Regions from separate parts of the Streptomyces sp. NBC_00461 genome, predicted to be linked through region 2. Evidence: riboswitches for the same ligand, from Rfam matches in the RefSeq annotation. Region 2 holds a riboswitch; the other holds the start of a gene.
What was found. Region 2 has a riboswitch for glycine ahead of gcvT (glycine cleavage system aminomethyltransferase GcvT). Riboswitches for the same ligand answer to the same signal wherever they lie in the genome.
Positions count from the first base shown of each region.

Region 1: it holds a riboswitch for glycine, as region 2 does, so the genes downstream of both, gcvP (aminomethyl-transferring glycine dehydrogenase) here and gcvT (glycine cleavage system aminomethyltransferase GcvT) in region 2, are expected to answer to the same signal.

Region 1 covers NZ_CP107902.1:1,619,876-1,634,414, forward strand. The annotation lists gene OG870_RS07925 (DUF1707 SHOCT-like domain-containing protein) at 1-42, opposite strand, end outside; gene OG870_RS07930 (TOBE domain-containing protein) at 146-541, shown strand; gene modA (molybdate ABC transporter substrate-binding protein) at 718-1,548, shown strand; gene OG870_RS07940 (ABC transporter permease) at 1,545-2,402, shown strand; gene OG870_RS07945 (ABC transporter ATP-binding protein) at 2,428-3,624, shown strand; gene OG870_RS07950 (TOBE domain-containing protein) at 3,651-4,070, shown strand; gene gcvP (aminomethyl-transferring glycine dehydrogenase) at 4,112-6,997, opposite strand; glycine riboswitch at 7,175-7,270, opposite strand; gene OG870_RS07960 (PRC-barrel domain-containing protein) at 7,384-7,761, shown strand; gene OG870_RS07965 (DNA polymerase IV) at 7,770-9,134, opposite strand; gene OG870_RS07970 (MerR family transcriptional regulator) at 9,214-9,858, opposite strand; gene OG870_RS07975 (bifunctional nuclease family protein) at 10,066-10,539, opposite strand; gene ftsR (transcriptional regulator FtsR) at 10,625-11,362, opposite strand; gene OG870_RS07985 (FHA domain-containing protein) at 11,384-12,289, opposite strand; gene OG870_RS07990 (DUF881 domain-containing protein) at 12,354-13,232, opposite strand; gene OG870_RS07995 (small basic family protein) at 13,238-13,570, opposite strand; gene OG870_RS08000 (DUF881 domain-containing protein) at 13,567-14,472, opposite strand.
Region 2 covers NZ_CP107902.1:6,837,255-6,851,793, reverse strand. The annotation lists gene OG870_RS32060 (alpha/beta hydrolase) at 1-1,121, shown strand, start outside; gene OG870_RS32055 (trimeric intracellular cation channel family protein) at 1,030-1,686, opposite strand; gene OG870_RS32050 (M1 family metallopeptidase) at 1,709-3,100, opposite strand; gene OG870_RS32045 (ABC transporter ATP-binding protein) at 3,198-4,520, opposite strand; gene OG870_RS32040 (ABC transporter ATP-binding protein) at 4,517-5,614, opposite strand; gene OG870_RS32035 (ABC transporter permease) at 5,611-6,609, opposite strand; gene OG870_RS32030 (ABC transporter substrate-binding protein) at 6,720-8,516, opposite strand; gene OG870_RS32025 (ABC transporter permease) at 8,587-9,594, opposite strand; gene OG870_RS32020 (enhanced serine sensitivity protein SseB C-terminal domain-containing protein) at 9,902-10,711, opposite strand; gene OG870_RS32015 (enhanced serine sensitivity protein SseB) at 10,805-11,599, opposite strand; gene OG870_RS32010 (AAA family ATPase) at 11,687-12,361, opposite strand; glycine riboswitch at 12,546-12,646, shown strand; glycine riboswitch at 12,647-12,755, shown strand; gene gcvT (glycine cleavage system aminomethyltransferase GcvT) at 12,799-13,917, shown strand; gene gcvH (glycine cleavage system protein GcvH) at 14,038-14,415, shown strand; gene glyA (serine hydroxymethyltransferase) at 14,430-14,539, shown strand, end outside.

The DNA of each region.
Region 1 (14,539 bases), 5.2 Mb from region 2:
GCCGAGCGACGCCCCACCGCTTCGTGACACCTCACCCGACATGGACACACTCCGAATCCCAGTCACGGACTAACGCTATATCGCGTTACACCCAACGCTCAACCCCACGTCCACCAGGGCCGGTTCGCGGCCCTATCGTGACCGCATGCAGAGCTACACGATCGGCCAGGCAGCACGACTGCTCGGCGTGAGCCCGGACACCGCACGCCGCTGGGCGGACGCCGGCCGGGTGGCGACCCATCGCGACGAGAGCGGCCGCCGACTCATCGAGGGCCGGGACCTGGCCGCCTTCTCCGTCGAACTCGCCAAGGCGGGCAGCGCCGAGGAGGAGACCTCGTACACCTCGGTCCGCAACGCCTTCCCCGGAATCGTCACCGCGATCAAGCTCGGTGACGTGGCAGCCCAGGTCGAGATCCAGGCCGGCCCCCACCGTCTGGTCTCCCTGCTGACCCGCGAGGCCGTCGAGGAACTGGGCCTGGAGGTCGGCATGGAGGCCACCGCCCGGGTGAAATCGACCAACGTCCACATCGACCGCACCTGACTCGCACGCCACTTCCGTACGAACGCACATGCGGCCCCTGTCGCTCCTAGGGCCAGCTCATGCGATGCGACAGGAGACTTACACCTCGCATATGCGCCAGTATGATTTCCATGATCTGCGCATCGGAAGAGGCCGACGGCCTCGTTCCTGTAGAAATCAGAGGGAGTGGACCCGTGATGACCCGTTCCGCGCGCCGGACCCGCCGGGCCCTTCAGGCGGCCGGTGCAGGAGCCGCCGCGCTGCTGGCTCTGAGCGCCTGCTCCTCGTCCGACTCGGACTCCGGCTCCACGACGTCCGGCTCCTCGGCGTCGTCGTCCTCGTCGCCGAAGCTGTCCGGCGACGTGACCGTCTTCGCCGCCGCCTCCCTCCAGGAGAGCTTCACGACCCTGGGCAAGGAGTTCGAGAAGGCCCACCCCGGCACGAAGGTCACCTTCAGCTTCGGCGGCAGTGACAGCCTGGCCGCCGGCATCACCGGCGGCGCCCCGGCCGACGTGTTCGCCTCCGCCAGCCCCAAGACGATGGCCATCGTGACGGACAAGAAGGACAACGCCACCGTGCCGGCCACCTTCGTCCGCAACCAGCTGGAGATCGCCACCCTGCCGGGCAACCCCGACAAGGTGTCCTCCCTGAAGGACCTCACCAGGTCAGGCCTCAAGGTCGTGCTGTGCGACAAGACGGTGCCCTGCGGCGCCGCCGCCCAGAAGGCGCTGGACGCGAGCAAGCTGAAGCTCACCCCCGTCTCCTACGAGGAGGACGTCAAGTCGGCCCTGAACAAGGTGGTGCTGAAGGAGGCCGACGCCGCCGTCGTCTACAAGACGGACGTGAAGACGGCGGGCAGCAAGGTGGAGGGCGTGGAGTTCCCCGAGTCCGCGGACGCGATCAACGACTACCCGATCACCCTGCTCAAGGACTCGAAGAACCCTGAGACCGCCAAGGCGTTCATCGCGCTCGTGCAGTCCGCCGAGGGCCAGAAGGTCCTGTCCGAGGCCGGGTTCCTCAAGCCGTGACCTCGACCGACAAGTCCGACGCCGCGGCCGACACCCTCCAGGGCGGCCCGCGGCGCGGACCTGTCCGGTCGGGCCGCCGCGGGGTTCCGCTGCCCCTGCTGGTCCCCGCGCTGATCGGCCTGGCGTTCCTCCTGCTGCCCCTGGTCGCCCTGCTCGTACGGGCCCCGTGGAGCACCCTCCCCGAGCAGCTGACCAGCACCGAGGTGTGGCAGGCGCTGAAGCTGTCGCTGGTGTGCGCCACGGCGGCGACCGCGGTGAGCCTGGTCGTCGGCGTCCCGCTGGCCTGGCTGCTGGCCCGCACGGACTTCCCCGGACGCGGTTTCGTACGTGCCCTGGTGACCCTCCCGCTCGTGCTGCCCCCCGTGGTCGGCGGCGTGGCCCTGCTGTTCGCCCTCGGCCGCAACGGCGTGGTCGGCCAGTGGCTGGACTCCTGGTTCGGCATCACGCTCCCCTTCACCACCGCGGGGGTCGTCGTCGCGGAGTCCTTCGTCGCCATGCCGTTCCTGGTCATCAGCGTGGAAGGCACCCTGCGTGCGGCAGATCCTCGCTACGAGGAGGCGGCCGCCACCCTGGGCGCGTCCCGCTTCACCGCGTTCCGCCGGGTCACCCTGCCGTTGATCGCGCCGGGCATCGGGGCCGGCGCCGTGCTGGCCTGGGCACGTGCCCTGGGCGAGTTCGGCGCGACGATCACCTTCGCGGGCAACTTCCCGGGCCGCACTCAGACCATGCCGCTCGCGGTCTACCTGGCCCTGCAGAACAACCCCGAGGCGGCCATCGCCCTCAGCCTGGTCCTACTGGCGGTCTCGATCGCAGTACTGGCGGGCCTACGGGACCGCTGGATGACGCCGTCATGACGAGCCCGCGCCGGAGGCCGATCCGATGACGAACACCCACCCCGCAGCCGCCGACGGCGCTCGGCCCCCGAAGGGGCAACCCGCGCCCGACAACGAAAGCACCACGGGTGGTGCGGGTGAGAACACGTACCCGGCCGAAGGCCGGCCACCCCCCACACACCCGAACCCGCACCCGCACCCCTCCGACGGCCTCGACGCCCACCTGGTGGTCGACCGGAAAACCTTCCGCCTCGACGTAACGCTCACCGCCGCCCCCGGAGACGTGGTCGCCGTGCTCGGCCCCAACGGGGCAGGCAAGACCACCGCCCTACGCGCCCTCGCCGGCCTCGTCCCGCTCAGTGGCGGCCATCTGCGGCTGGACGGCGCCGAGTTGGACCGTACGCCACCCGAGTCCCGCCCGGTCGGCGTGGTCTTCCAGGACTACCTGCTCTTCCCCCACCTGACAGCCCTCGACAACGTGGCCTTCGGCCCGCGCTGCCAGGGTGCCGGCAAAGCGGAGGCCCGCGCCCTGGCCGCCGAGTGGCTGGAGCGCATGGGCCTCGCCGAGCACGCCGGCGCCAAGCCCCGCCGTCTCTCCGGCGGCCAGGCCCAGCGCGTCGCCGTCGCCCGCGCCCTGGCCATCCGCCCCCGGCTGCTGCTCCTCGACGAACCGCTGGCCGCCCTGGACGCCGGTACCCGCCTCGACGTACGGTCCCAGCTCCGGCGCCACCTGGCCGAGTTCGAGGCGGTGGCGGTCCTGGTCACACACGACCCGCTGGACGCCATGGTGCTGGCCGACCGGTTGGTGGTCGTCGAGCACGGCCGCGTCGTCCAGGAGGGCACGCCCTCCGACATCGCCCGCCATCCCCGTACGGACTACATCGCCCGACTGGTCGGCCTCAACCTCTACCGCGGACAGGCCGACGGCCACACCGTCCGCCTCGACACCGGCCCGGCCATCACCACCACCGAGGTCCTGTCCGGCCCGGTCTTCGTGGCGTTCCCACCGAGCGCCGTCACCCTGTTCCGGGACCCGCCCACCGGCTCCAGCGCCCGCAACCACTGGCGCTGCGAGGTGGCCGGCCTGGAGACGCACGGCGACCAGATCCGCGCGGACCTCACCGGCGAACTCCCGCTGGCCGCCGACCTCACCACGGTCGCCGCGGCCGAACTCGACCTGCGCCCGGGCGCAACGGTCTGGGCGACGGTCAAGGCCGTACAGACCCACGCATACCCTGCATAAGGCCCTCAAAGCCCTACCGTGATGCCATGACCCTGAGCATCCGAAACCAACTCCCCGGCACCGTCACCGCCATCACCCCCGGCGAGGCGATGGCCACCGTCGGCATCCGCCTCGCCGGCGGCCAGGACCTCACCGCGGCGATCACCCTTGAAGCCGTGAACGACCTGGCGCTCGCCCCGGGCTCCGCGGTCCGCGCCCTGGTGAAGTCGACAGAGGTCTCCCTCGCCACCGGCCCGGTCAAGGGCCTGTCCATCCGCAACCAGCTGCCCGGCACGGTCACCGCGGTCACCTCCGGCGGTGCGATGGCCTCCGTCAAGGTGGCCGTCGAGGGCGGCGAACTCACCTCCGCGATCACGAGGGACGCCGCCCAGGACCTCGGTCTGGCTTCCGGCACAACGGTCGTCGCCCTGATCAAGTCGACCGAGATCTCGCTCGCTACGGCATAACGCGAAGAGGCCCCGCCGAAGCGGGGCCCCTCGTTTCCGGCTCAGTCCTCGTACGCGTCCAGCGGCGGGCACGAGCAGACCAGGTTGCGGTCACCGAAGGCCTGGTCGATCCGACGCACCGGCGGCCAGTACTTGTCGGCGACCGACACCCCGGCCGGGAAGACAGCCTCCTCACGCGTGTACGCGTGCTCCCACTCCCCACCGAGCGCGGCGGCCGTGTGCGGCGCACCCCGGAGCGGGTTGTCCTCGGCCGGCCACTCGCCCGCGCCGACCTTCTCGATCTCCGCACGGATGGCGATCATCGTGTCGCAGAACCGGTCCAGCTCGATCAGGTCCTCGGACTCGGTCGGCTCGATCATCAACGTGCCGGCCACCGGGAACGACATCGTCGGCGCGTGGAACCCGTAGTCGATCAGCCGCTTGGCGACGTCGTCGACGCTCACACCGGTCGCCCTGGTCAGCGGTCGCAGGTCGATGATGCACTCGTGCGCGACCAGGCCGCCGGGGCCGTTGTAGAGCACGGGGTAGTGCGGTTCGAGCCGCTTGGCGATGTAGTTGGCGCTGAGGACCGCCACCTGCGTGGCACGCTTCAGGCCCTCGCCGCCCATCAGCCGGACGTACGCCCACGAGATCGGCAGGATCCCCGCGGAACCCCACGGAGCCGCCGATATCGGCCCGACACCCGTCTCGGGACCGGCCGCCGGCTGCATCGGGTGGTTCGGCAGATACGGCGCCAGGTGCGCGCGCACACCGACCGGACCGACCCCGGGACCGCCGCCGCCGTGCGGGATGCAGAAGGTCTTGTGCAGGTTGAGGTGCGAGACGTCACCGCCGAAGTGCCCCGGCTTGGCAAGCCCCACCAGGGCGTTGAGGTTGGCCCCGTCGACGTACACCTGCCCGCCGGCCTCGTGCACCTGCGCGCAGATGTCGGCGACATGCTCCTCGAACACACCGTGCGTGGAGGGGTACGTGATCATCAGCACGGACAGCTCGTCGCGGTACTGCTCGATCTTCGCCCGCAGGTCCTCGACGTCGATCTCGCCGTCCTCGGCGGTCTTCACGACGACGACCTTCATGCCGGCCATGACGGCGCTGGCGGCGTTCGTGCCGTGTGCGGAGGACGGGATCAGACACACGGTCCGCTGCTCGTCGCCGTTGGCCCGGTGGTATCCGCGGACGGCGAGCAGCCCGGCCAGCTCGCCCTGCGAACCGGCGTTGGGCTGCAGCGACACCTTGTCGTACCCGGTGACCTCGGCGAGCCGCTCCTCCAGCTCACGGATGAGCGTGAGATACCCCTGCGCCTGCTCGGCGGGCGCGAACGGGTGCAGCTGCCCGAACTCGGGCCAGGTGACCGGCTCCATCTCCGTGGTCGCGTTGAGCTTCATGGTGCAGGAGCCCAGCGGGATCATGCCGCGGTCGAGCGCGTAGTCGCGGTCGGCGAGCCGGCGCAGGTAGCGCAGCATCGCGGTCTCGGAGCGGTGCTGGTGGAAGACGGGGTGGGTGAGGAATGCGTCGCTGCGCAGCAGGGCCTGCGGGATCGCTTCCCCGGCGGCCTCGTCCAGCGCCTCGATGTCGCCCTCGACCCCGAACGCGGCCCACACGGCGCCCAGTTGGGCCCGCAAGGTGGTCTCGTCACAGGCGATCGACACCTGGTCGGCGTCGACGAAGTGGAGGTTGACGCCGTTCTCACGTGCGGTGGCCACCACCTCGGCGGCGCGGCCCGGCACGCGCGCGGTGAGCGTGTCGAAGTACGAGCCGTGCACGACCTCGACGCCGCCGGCGGTGAGCCCCGCGGCGAGGATCGTGGCGTACCGGTGGGTGCGCTGCGCGATGCCCCTCAGCCCGTCGGGCCCGTGGTACACGGCGTACATACCGGCCATGACGGCGAGCAGTACCTGGGCGGTGCAGATGTTGCTGGTCGCCTTCTCGCGACGGATGTGCTGCTCGCGGGTCTGCAGCGCCAGCCGGTAGGCCTTGTTCCCGTCGGCGTCCACGGACACCCCCACGAGCCGCCCGGGCAGGCTGCGCGCGAACTTCTCGTGTACGGCCATGTAGCCGGCGTGCGGCCCGCCGAAGCCCATCGGCACACCGAACCGCTGCGTCGTACCGACGGCGATGTCCGCACCCAGCTCACCGGGCGACTTCAGCAGCGTCAGCGCGAGCAGGTCGGCGGCGACGGTGACGAGCGCGCCGAGCTCGTGCGCCTGGTCGATCAACGCCTTGATGTCGCGTACGACACCGGAGGCACCCGGGTACTGGACGAGCACGCCGTTGATCTCACGCCCGGCGATCTCCGCCGGAATGCCCTCGCTGAGGTCCGCGACCACGACCTCCACGCCCGTCGGCTCGGCGCGGGTCTCGATCACGGCGACGGTCTGCGGCAGCACGTCCGCGTCGATAAGGAACAGGCCCTTCTTGTTCCTGCCCATGCGCCGGGACAACGCCATCGCCTCGGCGGCGGCCGTGCCCTCGTCGAGCAGCGAGGCACCGGAGGTCGGCAGCCCGGTGAGGTCGGCGACCATCGTCTGGAAGTTCAGCAGGGCCTCCAGGCGCCCCTGCGAGATCTCCGGCTGGTAGGGCGTGTAGGCCGTGTACCAGGCGGGATTCTCCATCACGTTGCGCAGGATCACGGGCGGGGTGAAGGTCCCGTAGTACCCGAGCCCGATCATGGAATCGAGAACCTGGTTGCGATCGGCCAGCGAACGCAGCTCGGCCAGCACCTCGGCCTCGGTACGCGCGCCCGGCAGATCCAGGGCATCGGCGTTCTTGATCACATCCGGCACCGCGGCGGCCGTGAGCTCGTCCAGGGAGCCGTAGCCGACATGCGCGAGCATCTTGGCCCGAGCCTCATGATCGGGGCCGATGTGACGCTGCTCGAAGGGGATCCCCTTCTCGAGCTCGGAGAGCGGAATGCGATGGGCGGTCATTTGCGGAGGCCTCCTGGTCTGCCACGACCTTCGAGGGGTACCACGGCGCGGGTACCCGATCGGCCTCCCCCTCTGTCATCTCGACCTGAGAGCTTCACCGGACCATCCGAGGATGTCCGGCTTTCACCGTCGGTGAGAGCGGAAGCCGTCGACACCCGCCCTGCTTTCCAGAGTGACCTCGTCCGCGCGGTACGTGAGCCTGAGAGATTCCGGGGAGGATTTGCTCCTTCGGCGCCTCCGGTGGCGTCCGGAGGACTCTCCCGCACGGGGTCAGCAGCCGCTGTCAGCCTACCAGCGAGCGCACCACCCGGTCCTTCGAGTGGCCGCCTGCCCCGATGTGCTCTTTTGTAGTGCTTACGAATGAGTTGCGACCAAGTGGAGGGCCCGTGCAGACCGACATCGATCCGCGCAACCTGATCGGCCGCAAGGCGTTCGACCGCAGCGGCACCAAGCTCGGCACCATCGACGAGGTCTATCTCGACGACGCGACGGGCGTGCCGGAGTGGGCGGCCATACGCACCGGCCTGTTCTCCCGGGACGCCTTCGTCCCCCTGAAGCCCAGCGAACTGGTCGAGGGCACCCTCCACGTCCCCTTCGACCGCTCCCTCATCAAGGACGCCCCCGACTTCGGGGTCGGCCGCCATCTCTCCCCCGAACAGGAACTTCAGCTCTACCACCACTACGGTCTCGACATCGCCTCTCCTCCCTCGGTCCCGGACCGGTCCTTCGGCAGGATCGCCGGCACGGAGGACGCCGACGCCTGAGGTGCACGTCAACACGGAACCCCGTCCACGGAAGCCGCGGATCCACCCGCCACCAACGGCAGCGGATCCGCCATCTCCAGCTCGGGGTCGTCGGTCCGGAACGTCCGCACCCGCCCGGGCTCCGAGTCGGGCGTCTCGAACCGCACGGTGACCCGCCCGAGGCCGCTGCCCTGCACCCACCCGTGCCCGAACTCGGCATGCCGCACATCGTGCCCCGCGGGCCAGCGCCGCTCGGCGGGTGCCTCCTGCTCCGGTGCGGGTTCGTCCGCCGTCTCCTCCACCGTCACCTCCGTCCGCTCCCCCGCGGCCTGCGCGAACAGATCCTCCTGCGTGTAGTCGGCGAGCCCGCTGACCCCGACACCGAGCAGTCGTACGCCACCCGTGGTGTCCACCATGTCCAGCAGCCGGGCGGCCGCCTCCCGCACCACCCCCGGATCGTCGGTGGGCCCCCGCAACGTCTCGGAACGCGTCAGCGTCGAGAAGTCGTAGCGGCGCACCTTGAGCACGATGGTCCGCCCCGAAAGCCCCGCCCCGCGCAGCCGCCGCACGCATCGCTCGGCCAGCCGCTGCACCTCAAGGCCCACCCTCAGCCGGTCGTGGATGTCCACGTCGTAGGTGTCCTCGACCGACACCGACTTGGTCTCCCGCTCCGCGACCACGGGCCGGTCGTCGTGCGCCAGCGCCATGGCGTGCAGCGCGTGCCCGTGGGCCTTGCCCAGCAGCCGGACCAGCTCGTCCTCGCCCGCCTCGGCGATCTCGTCGACCGTGGTGATCCCGGCCCGCCGCAGATGGTCCCCGGTCGCAGGCCCTACCCCCGGCAGCGTCCGCACCGACATCGGCCCGAGCAGCGCCCGCTCGGTCCCCGGCTCGATCAGCACCAGCCCGTCCGGCTTCGCCTCCTCGGAGGCGATCTTCGCGATCATCTTGGACGCGGCGAGGCCCACGGACCCGGTCAGTGCCGTACCGGCCCGTATGTCCGCCCGCAGCTTCTCACCCACCAGCCGCGCCGACGCCGCGTCCCAGGCCACCTCCCCGGCCTCCAGGTCCACGAAGGCCTCGTCCAGGCTCAGCGGCTCCACGAGCGGCGACAGCGAGTGCAACAACGCCATGACCTGCTCGCTGATCGACCGGTAGAACCCGAAGCGCGGCACCAGATACGCGGCGTTCGGCGCCAGCCGCCGTGCCTGGGCCATCGGCATCGCCGACCGCACCCCGAACACCCTCGCCTCGTACGAAGCCGTCGCGACCACCCCGCGCGGCCCGAGTCCGCCCACGATCACGGCCTTCCCACGCAGACTCGGCTTGGATGCCTGCTCCGCCGAGGCGTAGAAGGCATCCATGTCGAGATGCAGGATCGTGGGCGCGTTTCTCACATGTCCGATGCTGCCCTACGCCACTGACAATGCCGTCGTACGACCGCCCGAGCGCCTCACGGCACCTCGGGACAATCGCTCAGACCGCCCGGTTGCGCCGCCGCGCCAGCTCGTCCGCCGGATTGTGCCCGATCAGGGTCTCGCCGGTGTCGATCCGCTCGCCGTGCAGTTGCGACAGGGCGCTCTCGACGTCCCGCCACACCACACCGACGGCGATCCCGAAGATGCCCTGGCCGCCCTGGAGCAGCGCGTGCACCTCGTCGGGCGAGGTGCACTCGTAGACCGTGGCACCGTCGCTCATCAGCGTCATGCGCTCCAGGTCCCGGAAGCCGCGCTCACGCAGGTGCTGTACCGCCGTGCGGATGTTCTGCAGCGACACACCGGTGTCAAGGAACCTCTTGACGATCTTCAGGACGACGACGTCGCGGAAGCTGTACAGCCGCTGCGTCCCCGACCCGCTCGCGGGCCGCACACTGGGTTCGACGAGGCCGGTGCGGGCCCAGTAGTCCAGTTGGCGGTAGGTGATGCCGGCGGCCGCGCAGGCCGTCGGGCCGCGGTAGCCGATCTGCTCCAACGCCATGGACGTCGCCCCTCCGCTGCTCGGCACACCCGCCGGTCGCTGCGGAGCGTGATCGGCCGCGCTGCCATGAAGCGGGTACGGGCCACTGTCCCCGAGACTGCGTCCCGAGGCACCCCCAGCCGTACCGTCGCCGCTGCTTCTCACGCCGACCTCCGTCCTTGACCTGCCCCCTCGACGGTAGGCAGCCACCAGTGGTGCGTCAACGACCGCCACACTCGGCACGCCGAGTGATAATCACCCTAGGAGTGGTTTCCCGCACCCAACCGCGGGGAAAGGCTAGCCGAATGCGCTCGGAGGGGGCCGCAGGACGCACTCACTCGCCACCGGCACTTGCCGGCATGTGAGGCGCCCTCACTGGCTGCTGGTCCCGAAGTCCTCCGGCGAGATCTGGTCGAGGAACTCGCGGAACTTCTCCACCTCGTCCTCCTGCTCGTCCGGGATCGCGATGCCCGCGTCGTCCAGCACGCCGTCGCTGCCGTAGATCGGCGTTCCGGTGCGCAGGGCCAGCGCTATGGCGTCGGACGGACGGGCACTGACCTCGACCCCGCTGGCGAAGACCAGCTCCGCGTAGAAGACGCCCTCACGCAGATCCGTGATGCGTACTTCGGTGAGCTCCTGACCGACGGCCTCCAGCACGTCCTTGAACAGGTCGTGGGTCAGCGGGCGGGCGGGGGCCATGCCCTGCTGGGCGAACGCGATCGCCGTCGCCTCCCCCGGTCCGATCCAGATGGGGAGGTAGCGGTCGCCTCCCACTTCACGCAGGAGCACGATCGGTTGGTTGGAGGGCATTTCGACCCGGACACCTACGACATCGAGCTCGTTCACACAGCAACCCTAGGACGTGCCCGGGATGTTTGGGTAGTCGGGCAGAGAACGGGGGGACGATCCGGCCTTCGCGCACGCGCCGGAATCACGGCAGTCGCACGCCCAGCGCGGTCTGTACGAGCGCAGCGTGCAGCTTCACCGTGAGCGCCGCCAGCTCCTTCGTACGCGCCTGGGCATGCGCCCTCGTCTGCGGATTGCGGTGGCGCTTCAACGGAGCCACCACCTGGTCCACAAGACCTGCCTCACGGTCGGCGGCCGCCTTCATGGCCCTCAGGTGCCGCGGTTCGATCCCGAACCGCCCCAGCTCCACGACGAGCGACGCCACGGTCACCGTCTCCGCGTCGTACGCCCCGTCCGGCAGCGGTGCGACGAGTCCGTACGACTCCCACTCCTCGAGCTCCTGCTCGCCGATCCCGGCGGCCGCGAGCAGCTCGGACCGCCCGATCCGGGCCGCCGTGGGCCCCTCGGACGGCTCCAGCAGGGCCTCCCCGTCCCGCTGACGCCCCACGGCGGGCAGGGGTACGGCTTCACCGCGCTCCACGGCGTCCAGGTGCTCGCGGATCACCTTGAGGGGCAGATAGTGGTCCCGCTGCATTCTCAGGACGTGGCCGAGGCGCTCGACGTCGTCCGCGCTGAACTTGCGATACCCCGAGGGGGTGCGCTGCGGCTCGATGAGCCCCTCCGACTCCAGGAAACGGATCTTGGAGATGGTGACTTCGGGAAACTCGTCTCGAAGCACGTTCAGCACCGTGCCGATGCTCATCAGACCAGTGTCCGTGGCGGCGGTACCGTGCCCGGCACCGCCGCTCGGTGTTCTAAGCATGGGCATTCCCTGAGGGAGGGGTCAGTAGCCCCGCTGGCTCGCGTAGAAGACCAGTCGGTACTTGCCGATCTGGACCTCGTCGCCGTTGTTCAGACCGACCTGGTCGATCCGCTCGCGGTTGACGTACGTGCCGTTCAGGCTGCCCACGTCGGCCACCGTGAACGCGCCGTCCGCACCGCGGCGGAACTCCACGTGACGGCGCGAGACCGTCACGTCGTCCAGGAAGATGTCGCTCTGCGGATGACGCCCGGCCGTGGTCAGGTCGCCGTCCAGCAGGAAGCGGCTGCCCGAGTTCGGTCCGCGGCGCACGACCAGAAGCGCGGAGCCCACGGGCAGCGCGTCGACGGCCGCCTGCGCCTCGGGAGAGAGCGCCGGCATCTGCGTCTGTCCGGTGACCTCGGCGTCGTAGGCCTCGATACCGGAAATGGAGATCGTGGACGTCGTCTCGGACGGCCGCTCGGGAGTCGCCCCTGCCCGCAGCGGCGCACCGCAGTTGGAACAGAAGCGGCTGTTCTCCGCGTTGCGGTTACCGCACCTCGTACACACCAGGGCCGACATAGGGGAAAACCCTCCACCCGTACTTGAGGTTGACGGTTGCCCGAAACCTATGCCGCCGGACTGCGCAGGGTCAACAGACGGCGCGCCCTGACCTCCGGAAATGTCGCCGCCCGGGCCAGGAATCTGGTCCCGGAACAGCGGGCGCTGGCCCTCGGCGTCTGGTTGCGCGCGATGACGCGCGGTCGCATTGGCGCTGTCCTCTCGCGCGTTCCTGCCGAACAACTTCGCAAACAACTTCACGGGCGATTCCCCTTGACCGAAACAGACCCGCCCGTGGGGCAGGACGAACCCTGATTGCATACACCGGCCGACCCGGACATCCTCACAACGTCCGTATCCACCAGACAGTTTCCACCACGCACCACCCATTCGGTGCGCCGACCCCCCGCAACCTCATGCCCCTGCCGGACGCCGCCCATGCACCGCCGGTTCACTAGGAGGACGACCGAGCGTAGTCAGGCCGCTTCGCCGCTCGCAAGGCGTCCACGACGATCTTGGTCGACCGCTCGACGGTCACGGTGGCCTGCTCCTTCTCCAGAGTCTGCACCACGCCCCCAGGGATGTTGAGCGCCGGCTCCAGGTCCTCCGGCTTGCCGATGACCTTGAAACGATAGGGCGCGTTGATCTTGTTCCCGTCGACGCTCACGCTCTTGCCGGAGTCGGTGAGATACGTGCCGGCCACGACGCGCACGCCGTTCACCTGGATCGCCTCGGCACCGGCCGCGCGCAGCTCCTGGATCGCGTCGAGCAGCATGTCCGCCTGGACCGTCCCCTTCGTGTCCTCGATCGTCATCGTGATGCCGGGACCCTGCGCGGCCACCGTGCCCGCCAGAATGCCGAGTTGCTTCTCCTTCTCGACGGTCTGCTTGCGGGCCTCCTCGGCCTGGTCGGAGCTGTTCTCCAGCTCGTCGCGCTGCTTCTCCAGTCCCTGCTTCTCGTCCTCAAGACGCTGAGTACGGTCGTCGAGTTCATCCAGGATGCGAACGAGATCTTCCTGACGCGCGCCGCGCAGGGCACTGTCACTGTTGCTGTTCGAGGCCACCTGGACGGCCAGACCGAAACCGAGGCCGAACAGCAGGACGGCGACGATGAGTTGGGCACGGGTGAGGCGCGGCGGCCACAACCCCTTCACCAGCCGCTGCCGCCCGGTCAGAGCGGGCTGCCCCTTCTCGGGGTTCTCCGGGAGGTTCTCCTCGGGGCTTTCCGTGAGGTTCTCCTCGGGGACTGCCGCGGCGTCGGGAGCAGTGGCGGGGACCTCCTTCGGGAGTTCCTTGCGCAGCCTGTTCTCCGGCGTCTCTTCCTGGTCGCTCATCGGCCTCACGCCCGGAAGACGTGTCGTCGGATCGCCGCGGCGTTCGAAAAGATACGGATACCGAGCACCACGACGACACCGGTGGACAACTGGGCGCCCACGCCCAACTTGTCCCCCAGGAACACGATCAGCGCGGCCACGACCACGTTGGACAGGAACGACACCACGAAGACCTTGTCGTCGAAAATCCCGTCGAGCATGGCCCGCAGACCACCGAAGACGGCGTCGAGCGCCGCGACGACGGCGATCGGCAGATAAGGCTCGACGACCGCCGGAACCTCAGGCCGGACCAACAGTCCGGCCACGACTCCCACGACGAGGCCCAGTACGGCGATCACGATGTGCCCTTCTCAGTTTTCTCGGTGCTCGGCTGTGCAGTACGTACGATCACACTCGGTGCTGCGGGCAACCGGAGGTCGCTCTCCACGGAGATGCTGGTCCGGATGCCGTAGTTCTCCTGCAGGGCATGCAGATACAGCCCGTCGGCACTGTTCTGGAACCTGGTGCTCAGCTGTTTGCCGTTCCCCACGGCGAGCACCGTGTAAGGCGGAACCAGTGGCTTGTTGTCGACCAGTATCGCGTCTCCCGCGGCCCTGATCGCCGACAGCGCCGTCAGCCGCTGGCCGTTGATGGAGACGGCCTCGGCCCCCGACTCCCACAGCCCGTTGACCACGCGCTGCATGTCGCGGTCGCGCACCCGACCGGTGTCGGAGAAGTCCGAGGTCTCGCGCGGGTCGCCGTTTCCGCCGCTGGTGGCTTCCTTGGCGTCGTTCACGACGAGCTTCACGCCGGGGCCGTGCACTTGCACCGCACCGGACAGAATGCCCACCAGCTCGCTCTTGTCTCCGCCACCGCTGTGCTTCAGTGCCTCCCGCTGCCGCGCACTCACGTCGTCGCGCAGTTTGTCCACGGAGCCTTCCAGCTTGTCCGCCGCCGCGGTCTCGCGGTCGATGCGGTCGATCAGCTCCTCCCGCTCCTTGGCGACGACGGGAGCCGCCACGCGCGCCTGTGCCGCTCCGACGGTCACGACGAGAGCCGCGAGCACCAGCCCGGCGGCCAGGCCGAGCCTGGCCTGGAGGGTCTTCGGCATGCCGCCCGCGCCCTCAGCCTTCTTCCGGGCGGCCGCCTCGGCGTAGCCGTCGTCGAGGCTGTGGTCCATGACGTTGGTGAGCAGCGACATGGAGGCGTCCGGGCGCGATGATCGCGTGGGTGTGCTCCGAACGGGGGGCTGCTGCGGCATGCAGCACATCGTCGCACGTCGCGCCCACTACCTCCGAATGGCCCCACCCGCGTGCCGGACAGGCCCC
Region 2 (14,539 bases):
CCCTGCGTACGGCGGGCCGGATGCTGATGCTGCTGTTCGCCCAGGGGACGGCGGTCGCGTTGGTCTTCGTGCTCGTCAACAACGCCAACAGCCTGTACGACAACTGGGCCGACCTGCTCGGCACGGGCAACCATGTGCAGCAGGCGGCCAATCTGGGTGCCGACGGCACCGGCGGAATAGCTCTCAAGCGCCTGCCCAAGGTCAAGCAGGACTTCGCGCCGGCGACCGGGCCGGGAATGAACGGCGTGCGCGAGACCCAGCTCAAGGGCCGCGTCTCCGGCGTGAACGCCGAGGTCTACGTCTGGCTGCCGCCCCAGTACGACCAGCCCGCCTACCGTCACCACAAGTTCCCCGTGGTCGAGCTGCTGCCGGGCTACCCGGGCTCGGCGAAGGCGTGGTTCGGTTCGATGAAGGCGACCCGGCAGCTGGCCCCGCTGATGCAGAGCGGTCAGGTCGCGCCGTTCATCCTGGTCGCCCCGCGCACCAACCTGCTGGCCGGGGTCGACACGGGCTGCGCGAACATCCCGGGCCAGGTCAACGCGGACAGCTGGCTGAGCATAGACGTACCGAAGATGGTCATGGACAACTTCCGCGCCCAACCCGCCCCCAGGGGCTGGGCGGTCGCCGGGTACTCGGCCGGGGCGCACTGCGCGGTCAAGCTGGCGGTGGCGCACCCGGACCGCTACATGGCCGCGATCAGCATGTCCGGCTACAACGACCCGATCGGCGAACGCAACTCGCTCGCCGCGCAGAACCCGACGGTCAGGGCCGAGAACAACCCCTACCTGCTGCTGAAGAAGTCCCCCACCCCGCCGCGGATCGCCCTGTACGTCTCCGGACAGCCGCGCGACGGCTACGAGGCCGCCGTCGCCCTCGAACAGAGCGCGAAGGCACCGACGACCGTGCACGTCATCTTCATCCCGAAGAGCGCGGGCGGGCACAACATGGCGCTGTGGCGGCCGCAGGTGGTCCCGTCGTTCCGCTGGCTCTCCGTGGAAATGGGCCAGCATCACGCCCGGGCCCACGGCGCTACTCCTCGCGCACCGTCGAGCGCCGGTTCCACGCACGCGGCGCTCGCCAGTGGTACTTCATCGCGAGCAGGCGCAGGACGAAGGCGGTGAGGGCCGCGAGCCCGCCCGTGAGCGGGGTGAGGGCGTCGTAGCGGATGCACAGGACGGCCATGGTGGCACCGACGATCGCCGGGACCGCGTACAGGTCGCGGTCCCAACGCAGCAGCGAGGGCACCTCGTTGGCGAGCACGTCGCGCAGGACACCGCCGCCGACGGCGGTGGCGAGGCCGAGGGTCGCCGACTGGGTGAGGCCGAGCCCGTACTCGTACGCCTTCGTCGTCCCGGCGACGCAGAACAGGCCGAGGCCGGCCGCGTCGAAGACGTTCACCCCGGCCTGGATGCGTTCCACGTGCGGGTGGAGGAAGAAGACGAGAAGGGCGGCGAACAGCGGGGTGACGAAGTAGCCGAAGTCCGTGAAGGCGGCGGGCGGTACGGCGCCGATGATCAGGTCACGGAACAGCCCTCCGCCCAGCGCGGTGGCCTCGGCGAGCACGGCGATGCCGAAGACGTCGAAGTTCTTGCGGACGGCCAGCAGCGCGCCGGAGATGGCGAACACGAAGATGCCGACGAGGTCGAGCGTGTGCTGGACGGAGGGGCTGAACAGTTGCTGAAGCACCCCACATTCTACTCAGGGGTCACTACAGGGCCGGCTTGCCCGTGGTGAAGAGCCACTTCTGGAAGAGGTCGTCGAGCTTCTGCCCGGAGACCTTCTCGGCGAGCTTGATGAACTCGGCGGTGTTGGCGTTGCCGTAGCGGTGGAGCTTCGTCCACGTCGGCAACAGCTTGAAGAACGCCTTGTCCCCGATGCGCTCGCGCAGCGCCTGCAGGGTCATCGCGCCGCGCTGGTAGACCGCTGACGCGAACATGGTGTCGCGCTGCGGGTCGGCGACGACGGTCTGCCAGAAGGCGTTGTCGGCCGGGCGGGAGTTGTAGCCGGCCAGGAACGAGTCGTGGGCACTGCGGGTGCCCTGGTGCTCGGCCCACAGCCACTGCGCGTACGTGGCGAAGCCCTCGTTGAGCCAGATGTCCTTCCAGTGCTCGACCGAGACGGAGTCGCCGAACCACTGGTGGGCCAGCTCGTGCACGATCGTCGTCTCGTTGCGCACGGCCGAGTAGGCGGGCTTGCTCTGCACCTCCAGCGAGAACCCGGCCTCCGGCATGTCGTCGACGATCGCGCCGGTCTCCTCGAAGGGGTACGGCCCGAAGACCTGCGACCAGTAGTCGGTTGCCGCGGCGGTCACGGCGTACACGTCGACGCTGTTGCTGTTCGCGAGCACGGGGTCGATGGCGACGTAGATCGGGATCCCGGAGGGCGTCCTGCCGGTCTTCACGTCGAACTTCCCGATGGTGGCGGTCGCGAGGTAGGTCGCCATGGGCCGGCTCTCGCGCCAATGGGCGTACGTCGAACCGCCCTTGTCGTACGTCGAGACCAGCCGACCGTTGGAGACGCCCGTCAGGCCCTTGGGGGCCTTGATGCGTATGTCGTACGTGGCCTTGTCGGAGGGGTGGTCGCTGGAGGGGAACCAGGTGGAGGCGGCGTTGGGTTCGCAGGCGACGAAGACACCGTCGGCTGTCTTCATCCATCCGTAGTCGGAGCCGAAGACGATGGGGCCGGAGAGGGCTTCGGGGACGCCGCCGTAGGTGACGGTGACCGTGAAGTCGTGGCCCTTGTGGAGGGAGTCGCGCGGGGTGATGTGCAGTTCGTCGCCGTCACGGGTGAACTGGGCGCGTCTGCCGTTCACTTCGACTCTGGTGACCTCGAGTTTCTGCAGGTCGAGGTCGAAGGAGGAGAGGTTCTGGGTGGCGCGCGCGGTGAGGGTCGTACGGCCGTCGAGGCGGTCGGTGTCCGGGTTGTACGCCACGTCGAGGGCGTAGTGCCGGGCGTCGAAGCCGCCGTTGCCCAGGTTCGGGAAGTAGGTGTCGCCGATTCCGGGGGCGCCCGGGGCGGGGGCCGCGGAGGCGGCGATGGCGAAGAAGGAAGCCGCCGCGGTCGCGACGGCTCCTAAGCGTGACGAACGGGAGAGTTTCATGAGTCGTCCTATCCGAGCGTGTGCCGATAAATCGGACCCGGACGACTCTGAACTCTCCCGTTCGGTCATGTGCATGACTTTGCCAACTTGTCATGCGTTACTTGTCGGTTGACTCCTGGCTCTCGGCCTCCGGGGTCACGGCGGACTCGGTGGAGTCGGCGTCGGTGACCTCGGTGACCTCGGTGACCTTCGCGGCAGCGGTGGTCTCGGTCGGCTTCGGGGCATCGGTGGTCTCCGCGACCTCCGCCGCCACGGCAGCCGACGTCTCCGCCGACTCCGCGAGCACCTCGTCGGCGATCAGCTCGGCCGCCTCCTTGGCCATGGTCAGCAGCACCGTCTCCTGCGGGGCCTGGTCCTCGAAGTTCTCGGGGTGGTGGCAGGCGACCTGCTGGCCGGGCTTGAGCTCCACGAGCTTCGGCTCGGTCGTCTTGCAGATCTCCGTCGCCTTCCAGCACCGGGTGTGGAAGCGGCAGCCGCTCGGCGGGGAGATCGGCGAGGGCACGTCCCCCTTGAGCAGGATGCGCTCGCTCTTGGCGTTCCTGCGCCGCGGGTCCGGGATCGGCACCGCCGACATCAGGGCCTTGGTGTACGGGTGCATCGGCGCCTTGTACAGCGCCTCGCGGTCGGCCAGCTCGACGATCTTGCCGAGGTACATCACCGCGATCCGGTCCGAGACGTGCCTCACGACGGAGAGGTCGTGCGCGATGATCACGTACGTCAGGCCCAGCTCCTGCTGGAGGTCGTCGAGCAGGTTGACGACCTGGGCCTGGATCGACACGTCAAGGGCGGAGACCGGCTCGTCCGCCACGACCAGCTTCGGGTTCAGGGCGAGCGCGCGGGCGATGCCGATGCGCTGGCGCTGGCCGCCGGAGAACTCGTGCGGATAGCGGTTGTAGTGCTCGGGGTTGAGACCGACCACCGACAGCAGCCGCTGGACCTCCTTCTTGATGCCGCCCTGGGGCTCGACGCCCTGCAGCTTGAAGGGGGCGCCGACGATCGTGCCGATGGTGTGGCGCGGGTTCAGCGAGGAGTACGGGTCCTGGAAGATCATCTGCACGTCGCGGCGCAGCGGACGCATGCCGCTCACCCCGAGGTGCGTGATGTCCTGGCCCTGGAACTCGACCGTGCCGCCGGTCGGTTCCAGCAGCCGGGTGATCAGCCGGCCCATGGTCGACTTGCCGCAGCCCGACTCGCCCACGACGCCCAGCGTCTCGCCGGACTTGACCTCGAAGTCGATGCCGTCGACCGCGTGCACGGCGCCGACCTGCCGCTGGAGCAGGCCCTTCTTGATCGGGAAGTGTTTCTGGAGCCCGGTCACCTTCAGCAGGGTCTCGCCGGGGGCGGCCCCGTCCCTGGTGGCCACGCTGCCATCGCTCTGCGCAGGGATGCCCACTGCCGCGTCCTTAGGGTTCTCGCTCACAGCTTCGGCGCAATCTCTTCGATCCAGATACGCTCCCGCTGCTCCTGCGTCATGTGGCAGGCGGCCCAGTGCTGGCTGCCGACCTCGGTCAGCTCGGGGCGGACCGTGCGGGTGACGTTGTCCTTCGGGATGTCGGCGTACGGGCAGCGCGGGTTGAAGGCGCAGCCGGACGGGATGTTGATCAGCGAGGGCGGGGACCCCTTGACCGGGATGAGGCGCTCCTGCTGCTCGCGGTCGAGGCGCGGCATCGAGCCGAGCAGGCCCCAGGTGTAGGGGTGGCGGGGCTCGTAGAACACCTTGTCGGCCGGACCGCGCTCGACGCAGCGGCCGCCGTACATCACCAGGATGTCGTCGGCCAGCTCGGCGACGACGCCCAGGTCGTGGGTGATGATGATGACCGCGGAGCCGAACTCCTTCTGCAGATCCCGGATCAGGTCGAGGATCTGCGCCTGGACGGTCACGTCCAGTGCGGTCGTCGGCTCGTCCGCGATGAGCAGTTCGGGGTTGTTGACCAGCGACATCGCGATCATCGCGCGCTGGCGCATACCGCCGGAGAACTCGTGCGGGTAGCTGTCCACCCGCTTGTCCGGCTGCGGGATACCCACCCGGTCGAGCATCTCGACCGCGCGCCGCTTGGCGGTCTTCTTGTCGACGTTGTGGTGGATGCGGTACGCCTCCACGATCTGCTGGCCGATCGTGTAGTACGGGTGCAGCGCCGACAGCGGGTCCTGGAAGATCATCGCCATCTGACGGCCGCGCAGCTTGCGTACGTCGTCCGGGTCGGCGGTCAGCAGCTCGGTGCCGTCCAGCCAGATCTCGCCGGAGATCTGCGCCTTGCGCTTGCCGTACTGGCCGGCGGTGTGCAGGCCCATGATGCCGAGCGAGGTCACCGACTTGCCGGATCCCGACTCGCCCACGATGCCGAGGGTCTTGCCCTTCTCCAGCTTGAAGGAGAGCCCGTCGACGGACTTGACCAGGCCGTCGTCGGTCGGGAAGTGCACCTTCAGGTCGCGCACTTCCAGGAAGGAGGTCGGGGCCGGCGAGGCCGAGGTGGGTTCGCCCACGGCTGCTCCGGTCTTGCTGAGTTCGGTCATGCGAGCCTCACTCGGGGGTCGATCACGGCGTACAGGACGTCCACCACGAGGTTGGCGATGAGCACGGCGAGGGAGGTGATCAGGGTGACGCCCAGAATGATGGGCAGGTCCTGGTTCTTGATGCCGTTCAGGACGGCCTGGCCGAGGCCGGGCAGGCTGAACGTGGTCTCGGTCAGGATCGCGCCGCCGATCAGAGCACCGAGGTCCATGCCGAGCATGGTCAGGATGGGCGTCATCGTGGAGCGCATGGCGTGCTTGCCGATGACGACGGGTTCTCTGAGGCCCTTGGCGCGGGCGGTGCGGATGTAGTCCTCGCCGAGGATCTCCAGCATGGTGGCGCGGGTGATCCGGGCGTACATCGCCGCGTACAGGAACGCGAGGGTGACCCACGGCAGGATCATGCCGCCGAGATAGCCGGTGACGCTCTGGCTGAGGGGCACGTACTGGCCGTCGATCCAGCCCAGTCCGTAGCTGAAGATCGCCAGCGACAGCAGGCCGGTGAAGTAGATGGGCAGCGAGACACCGCTGAGGGCGATGACCATCGCGCTGCGGTCCCAGAGGCTGCCCCGCTTGAGCGCGGAGAGCACACCGGCGGCCACACCGAAGACCAGCCACAGCACGGCGGCACCGAGCGCCAGACCCAGGGTCACCGGGAAGCGGTCGGTGAGCACCGGCCAGACGGCCTGCTCGCTGCGGAAGGAGTAGCCGAAGCACGGCGCGGAGCAGTGGGTGATGTCGCCGCCGGCCGCGTAGGTGCGGCCCACGAAGATGCCCTTGAAGAAGTGCCAGACCTGGATGAAGATCGGGTCGCTCAGACCCAGCTTCGTCCGCACGGCTTCGACCGCCGCAGGGTCGGCCTGCTTGCCCACGAAGCTCGTGGCGATGTCCACGCCCGCCCACTTGGGGACGAGGAAGAAGATGCTGAAGACCACCAGGATGATGACCACGAGCATCACTGCGGCGGCGAACAGCCGCCTGAGGAGGTAAGCGAGCACAGCTTACGGCCCGCTGCGGACCGCGGGCCTCCGGAGGTTGTCCGGTGGCCCGCGGTCACGCCGCGCCGGCCTTCACCTGCCTTTCGTGCCGTACGGCGGGTGTGCCGGGTTTACTTCGTGGACTTCAGGCCGAGGTTGACGAAGTCGTAGTAACCGCTGTACGCGTTCGTCGTGTACACGTTGGCCAGGTTCGAGCCGCGGAAGTTGAGCAGCCGCTCGAAGGTGAAGGGCAGGTAGTACGCGCCCTCGCTGACCTTGTGGTTGATCTCCGTGGCGATCTCGGTCTTCTTCGCGTCGTCCGTCGCCTTCGTGGCGTTGTACTGGTCGAAGAGGCCGTCGATCGTCTTGTCCTTGATCATGGCGAAGTTGTTGTTACCGCTCTGGAGGATGTACTTGCTGCTCCACAGCGGGATGCCGTAACCCTGGACGCTCGGGAAGTCGGGACCCCAGCCCATGATGATGATGCCGAGCTTCTTCTTCTCGACGTTGGCCGGGGCACCGATGATGCCGGCGCTCTGCGAGCCGTCGTACTGGTAGATGTCGGCCTGGATGCCGACCTTCTTCAGCGCCGCCTGCAGGGACGTGGCCGTGGCCACCTCCTGCTGCTTGTTGTTGCGGACCGCGATGGTGGTCTTGAAGCCGTTCGGCTTACCGCAGGCCTTCAGCGCCTGCTTGGCCAGGGCGTCGTTGCCGTTCTTGTTCTCACCGGCGATCTTGTACGGGTCGTACTTCTGGCCCTCGGAACCCGGGACCGACGGCGGGAGCATGTTGGTGCCGATGAGGCCACCGGCGACGGGGCCGCCACGCGCGGTCTGCAGGGAGACGTGGTCGGCGGCGTAGATGACGGCCTTGCGGCACTCGACGTTGTCGAACGGCTTGACCGTCTGCGGGAAGACCGCGTAGCGGATGAAGCCGGACACCGGGTTGTCCAGGTTGGCCTTGTGCTGCTTCAGGGCGATGGTGCGGCCCTGCGGGCCAAGACCCGTCTGGCTGGCGTCGATGTCGTAGTCGCCGTTGATCAGACGCTGGTCGGAGTCGCTCTGGTTGGACGAGATGGTGAGCGAGATCTTGTCCGGGTAGGCCTTGCGGATCGGGTCCGAGGAGGCCTTCCAGCTGGTGTTGCGGACCAGGATCAGCGACTTGCCCGGGCTGTACGACTGGAACTTGTACGGGCCGGAGGAGAACGGCTTCAGACCGTACTTGGACTTGGTGTCCATGTCCTGGCGGACCGGCGAGGCCGAGGTCATGGCCAGGACCTGCTTGAAGTCGGAGTTCGCCGACGGCAGGTGGAAGACGATCGTCTTGGCGTCGGGCGTGTCGATCGCCTTCAGGCCGAGCTTGTCCTTGGACGTGTCCTTGTACGGACCCTTGTAGGTCTTGTTGGGGTCGAGCATCTGCTGCAGGTAGACCGGACCGCCGGACAGGACGTCCTGGGCCCAGGAGCGCTCGATGCCGTACTTGATGTCCTGGGACGTGATCGCCTTGCCGTCCTCCCACGTGATTCCGTCACGTAGGTGGAAGGTGTACGTCTTGCCGTCGGCCGAGACCTGGCCCTCGTCCGTGGCGAGGTCCGGCGTGACCTCGGCGCCCTTGGCGCCCGGCTCGGTCTTGTAGGTGAGCAGCTGGCGGCTGTAGTAGCGCGAGAAGTCCCACATGAAGCCGTAGTAACCGCGTGTGGTGTCCCACGAGTCGGCGTCCTGGGTGGTGACGAACTTCAGCTCGCCGCCCTTCTTGACCTGCGACGCCTGGGCGACCTTGTTGTTCGCCGCGTCGAAGCCGGCTGCACCGTTCTTCGAACCGCCGTCGTCGTTGCCGCCGCCGCACGCCGCCATGGTCAGCATGCCGGCGACCGCGGCGGCAGCGGCCAAAGCCTGCTTACGCCGCCCTGAGGTGCGTTGGGTAGTCACGATCTCGGATCCTCCGGATTTGATGAGAGACCCCGTGGAGGTGCTCACGGGACGCTTGGGGTACGGCAGTTCAGCGCGAACCCTTCGGGTCGAGCGCGTCCCGCACGCCGTCGCCGAAGAGGTTGAAGGCCAGAACGGTGATGAAGATCGCCACGCCGGGCACCACCATGAACATGGGGTCCGAGTCGTAGTAATCGATCGCGGTCGAGAGCATCTGCCCCCACGAGGACGTGGGCGGCTTGACGCCGACGCCCAGGAAGCTGAGTGCCGCCTCGGTCAGGATGTTGGTGGGGATCATCATCGTCGTGTACACGATGATGGGGGCGACGAGGTTGGGCAGCAGTTCCTTGAACAGGATGTAGAAGCGCCCGCCGCCCAGCGATCGGGCGGCCTCGACGTACTCGCGCTCACGCAGCGAGAGCGTCTGGCCGCGAACCACGCGTCCGATGTAGGGCCAGCCGAAGAATCCGATGACCAGGATCATCACGAACACGCGCACGCTGGATCCGGTCAGACCGAGCATCTCGTTCGGCATGACGGAGACCAGGGCGATGATGAAGAGCAGCTGCGGGAAGGCGAGCAGACCGTCCATGACGCGGCTGATGACCGAGTCGACCCAGCCGCCGAAGAAACCGGCCAGGACGCCCAGGAACGTGCCGAGCACGACGGCGACGATCGCGGACAGGAAGCCGACCAGCAGCGAGATCCGGGCACCGTAGAGGACACGGGCGAAGATGTCGCGGCCGTTGACCGGCTCGACCCCCAGCAGGTGATCGGCGCTGATGCCGCCCAGGGACCCCTTGGGCGTACCGAAGAGCGGGTCGATCAGGCTCTCGTGGTAGGCGTCGGGGTCCTGTCCGATCAGGTCCGTGAGCAGTGGAGCGAGCAGGGCGATCACGATGAGGGCGAGCACGACGATGCCGCCCGCGAGGGCGAGCTTGTCCCGCTTGAGGCGCTCCCAGGCGATCCGGCCCAGGGAACGCCCCTGAACTGCCTTTTCACCGGCAGTGGCGACCGCCGCTTCTTCGGCCGCGCTCGGGGCCGCTTCCGCGGTCGGCTCGTGCAATGGTGCCGTCATCTGGCAGGGACCCCTCTCAACCGGCGGTAGCCGGCCCGCACTTGCCGCTGTAGCGGCGTGATCAGTCCGTAATACACGGGGGCGAACCCCCCTGGAGCGGGAGTCTTCAACGCTTTGGCGATCTGTTGCCAGACTTGGCGGGGAAAGGATGCGTAAACGTGATGCAGGCTGGTGTGTTCCGTTATCCGGACAGCGGGTAACAGCGGTCGGACGGGGTTCATTGCGGACATCCTGGACATGGAGGGATCTTCTGGCGCTATCTACGCGCGAAGATCAGGCCAGCCCGGTACGGACCAAGCCTGCCGTCTCAGTATCCGCCGTGCACCGGGGGGTAGCCGTACCCGGACACCGGCGCCTGGGCCGGGGCCTGCGCCGGGGCCGCCGCGTGGGCCTCGCGGTCGTAGAAGGGGCGGGCGCTCGCGCGCATCCACAGGGCGACCGGGTCGTACTCGTCGGACATCGCCACCGTCGACACCGGCAGTCCGTCCGGGACGGCGCCGATGGACTGCTGCATCATGGCCCGCACCGAGTCCACCGCGGGCGGGCTCGTGTCGTACACGTCCAGGCCGATGGCGAGATACGGCGCCCCGAGGGCCGGCTGCACCCAGGCCCGGCGCAGCGAGCGGACGGACGGGGTGCGGTGGGCGTTCTGCGCGAGCAGGGCGTAGAACTGCGGGATCTCGATCGCGGGATCCGACAGGCGCAGCGGACCGGCGGCCTGGCGCTCCAGGCCGGTGGCGATACGGCGCAGGTCGAGCCAGGGGATGCCCAGGCCGCCGCCCGGGGCGTGCGGGTTGAGCCAGAGGCCGAAGTGGTCGGGGTACAGGGTCCGGGCCACGTCCAGGCCGTCGACCACCTCGTACGACCTGTTCCAGCCGCTGGCCGAGAGCTCCTGGGCGGAGGTGACGCACGGGGCGTAGCCGTAGCCCTCGACCTCCATGTTTCCGTACTGGGCGTCCGGGGAGCCCGCCTGGCCGTGCCACAGGAGCATCCAGATCTGGCCGGCGCCGGGGGCGGCCAGTGCGCGGAGGAGTGCCTCGTAGGCGTCGTAGCGCCCCGGCGTCACCTGGCGCAGCATGTGCTCGACCGTCCCGGTCGTGGTGCCGCTGGCGCTCACGTGTACCGCCCCTTCTGGAAGTTGCCCCACTTCTGCCAACAGCTTAAGCGCCCGGGGGCTCCGGACTTGTTGTGCCTTCGCCCCTTGCGGCGCTCACAGGTGATCGCCCGTATAGAACGGGCGCACCTGCTCTCGCATCCAGTTCGCCACCGGGTCGTCCGTCACGTCCAGGAGGACCAGGTTGACCGGCCACGGGGTGGGAACCGCGGTCGCCGCCCGCTCCAGGGCGGCCAGGGGAAGCGCCCGCAGGTCGCCCTCCCGCAGGGAGAGTTCGACGCCCACGAACATCACCGGGTCGGCCGTCTCGACGACGGCGAGGCAGCGGCGGGCCGTGACGACCACGCCCGTCTGCGCGAACTCGGCGCAGGCCGCGGCCAGGAAGTCGACCGGGTCGTCCTGCCAGTCCGGTTCGAAGAGCTTGACGCGGGCTCCGGAGGCCAGGCCGTCCAGCGGGGTGCGGCCCGCCCGGCACAGCTCGGCGACCGCGGCCGGCGGGAGGGGGACGCCGACCACTCCGTCCGGGTTGATCGCGAGGCCCACCTGCGGGGGCAGCCCGCGGGCGAACTCGACGGCCGGGGCGATCGTGTACGACATGTGGGAGCCGACGACCTGGCGGAACTGCTCCTCGGAGCTGAAGACGGGGACATAGCCCTGGCCCTCGATCTCCAGCGTCGGCAGGTCGAGGGGGCCGCTGTGCGGGCCACCGCCGCCGGGCAACGGGACCCAGAGGAAACTGCGTCCGAGCACCTCGATGATCCGGCCACCCGCCGAGGGCATGCCGAGGGAGGCCGACAGCACCTCCTCCAGTTCGTTGCCTGGCCATCCGCCGTGCGGATGGGGGTGTGCCTGTACGGGAAAGTCCGCGGGAAGATCCGCTGGGAAGTCCATCTGTGTCCGACCGCCTGCTGAGAACCACTGCCTGCTGAGAACCACTGGTGTGCCCGGAAAGGCTAACGGGTGGGACGGACAAAGGGGTCAGCCCGTGAAGCCGATCCTGCGCAGTACGTCCGCCGCGTCCCGGTCCAGCAGCACCGCCGAGCCGACACCCTCGGGCAGATCGCCCCGCTCCACCGCGCGGATCAGCCGGCCCGCCGCCGTGCGGTGCCGCAGGAACGCGTAGCGGGAGACGCCGCGGCCGCGCTCGCGCTGGCCCCGAAGCGCCGCGCCGGGGGTGACGTCGAGCAGCACCAGATGCAGGAGGCCGCCGCGGCGCCGTGCCTCGCGGGCCAGCCAGCCACGCACCCAGGCCTGCGTGCCGCAGTCGTGCACGACGACGCCCTCGCCGCCGCGCAGGGCGCGGTGCAGCCCGGCGTAGTGGGCGAGCCGGACCAGGGGGCGGTAGACCGCGTACGGCAGGTAGCGGGAGGCGCGGGCGTCCCAGCGGTCGCGGGCGTCCTGGGAGTCGATACGGACGCCGCGCACCGCGCGCTCCATCAGCGTGGACTTGCCGCTGCCGGGCAGGCCGGTGATCACCACCAGGTCGCGGGGGCCGAAGAGCAGGGCGTGCGGGCTACGGCCCGAGCGCTCGCGCAGATCGCGGACCACGGGTTCCGGCCGGACCGCGCACGCCTCCTGGGCCGGGGCCGCGGGCTGCTCGGGCAGCGCGACGGCCGAGCTCGTGGCGTACGCCGTGGTCCTGTCCACCGTGATCGTCCTCCCCTGGGGCCGGGTACGGAGTCCCCTGCCCTTCAAGTGTAAAGAGAAGGTAATGCGCGGTGTCTGGTGTTTTCGTGATCGCCTTGCCACAAGCCAGTTACAAAGAGGTGCCAGGTCCGGCCTGCCGCCCGCGGACCCGCCGTGCGATGATGTGCGCGCCAACTGCATACCGGCCGTTTGAATCCGCGCGGGAGAGTCCCCAGCAGCACTGTCTGCCGGGGCGCCGAAGGAGCAAGTCCCTCCCTTGAATCTCTCAGGCCCCGTTACCGCGCGGGCGAGGCACATCTGAAAAGCGGGCCGCCGTTTCCCGGTGGTCCCACCCACGGTGCAAGCCATGCCGCGCGCGGTCATGGCGAACCTCTCAGGTTCCGATGACAGATGGGGAGGAATGCCCTCGCCTGTCCCGCTATGCCCTGGGAGACGACCGTCCGATGAGCAGTACCCACATCCGTCGTACCGCGCTCGACGCCCTGCATCGTTCCCTCGGTGCGACGATGACCGACTTCGCCGGCTGGGACATGCCCCTGCGCTACGGCTCCGAGCGCGACGAGCATCTCGCCGTACGGACGAAGGCCGGACTCTTCGACCTCTCCCACATGGGCGAGATCGCCGTGACCGGCCCGCAGGCCGCCCAGCTCCTGAACTTCGCCCTGGTCGGCAACATCGCCTCCGTCGGCGTCGGCCGCGCCCGCTACACCATGATCTGCCGGGCCGACGGCGGCATCCTCGACGACCTGATCGTCTACCGGCTCGGCGAGAGCGAGTACCTGGTCGTCGCGAACGCCTCCAACGCCCAGGTGGTGCTGGACGCGCTCGTCGAGCGGGCCGCCGGCTTCGACGCCGAGGTGCGCGACGACCGTGACGCGTACGCGCTGATCGCCGTGCAGGGCCCCGAGGCCGCGGGCATCCTCTCGTCCCTCACCGACGCCGACCTCGACGCCCTGAAGTACTACGCCGGCCTGCCCGGCACCGTCGCCGGTGTCCCGGCCCTCGTCGCGCGCACCGGCTACACCGGCGAGGACGGCTTCGAGCTGTTCGTCGCCCCCGGTGACGCGGAGAAGCTGTGGCAGGCGCTGACCGAGGCCGGCGCGCCCGTCGGCCTCGTCCCCTGCGGACTGTCCTGCCGGGACACCCTGCGCCTGGAGGCGGGCATGCCGCTGTACGGGCATGAGCTGTCCACCTCGCTCACGCCCTTCGACGCCGGGCTCGGACGGGTGGTGAAGTTCGAGAAGGAGGGCGACTTCGTGGGCCGCGAGGCCCTGCAAGAGGCCGCCGCACGCGCCGAGTCGAACCCGCCGCGCGTCCTGGTCGGCCTGGTCGCCGAGGGCCGCCGGGTCCCACGCGCCGGGTACCCGGTCGTGGCCGGCGGTGAGGTGATCGGCGAGGTCACCTCCGGTGCGCCCTCCCCCACGCTGGGCAAACCGATCGCGATGGCGTACGTCGACGCGGCGCACGCGGCCCCGGGCGCACCCGGGGTGGGCGTGGACATCCGGGGCGCTCACGAACCGTACGAGGTCGTGCCGCTGCCGTTCTACAAGCGCCGGAAGTAGAGACTGGGCGGTGGGCGGCCCGTCCACGGACGTGACCGCGCGCATATCTTTCCTGCTCACACGCGTATCCAGCAGTCACCCATTCATCAGCACTCCCTCGCGTACAGGAGAATTCAGGCCATGAGCAACCCCCAGCAGCTGCGCTACAGCAAGGAGCACGAGTGGCTGTCGGCCGCCGAGGACGGCGTCTCGACGGTCGGCATCACGGAGTTCGCGGCCAACGCGCTCGGCGATGTCGTCTACGCCCAGCTTCCCGAGGTGGGCTCCGCCGTGACCGCGGGCGAGACCTGCGGCGAGCTGGAGTCGACCAAGTCGGTCAGCGACCTGTACTCCCCCGTCACCGGTGAGATCACCGAGATCAACGAGGACGTGGTGAACGACCCGTCCCTGGTGAACTCGGCCCCCTTCGAGGGCGGTTGGCTCTTCAAGGTCCGCCTCACGGACGAGCCGGGCGACCTGCTCTCCGCCGACGAGTACACCGCCCAGAACGCCGGCTGAGGGGCCGTAGACGCATGTCCGCATTGAACACGCACCTGCACGAGCTCGACCCGGAGATCGCCGCCGCGGTCGACGCCGAGCTGCACCGGCAGCAGTCCACCCTTGAGATGATCGCCTCGGAGAA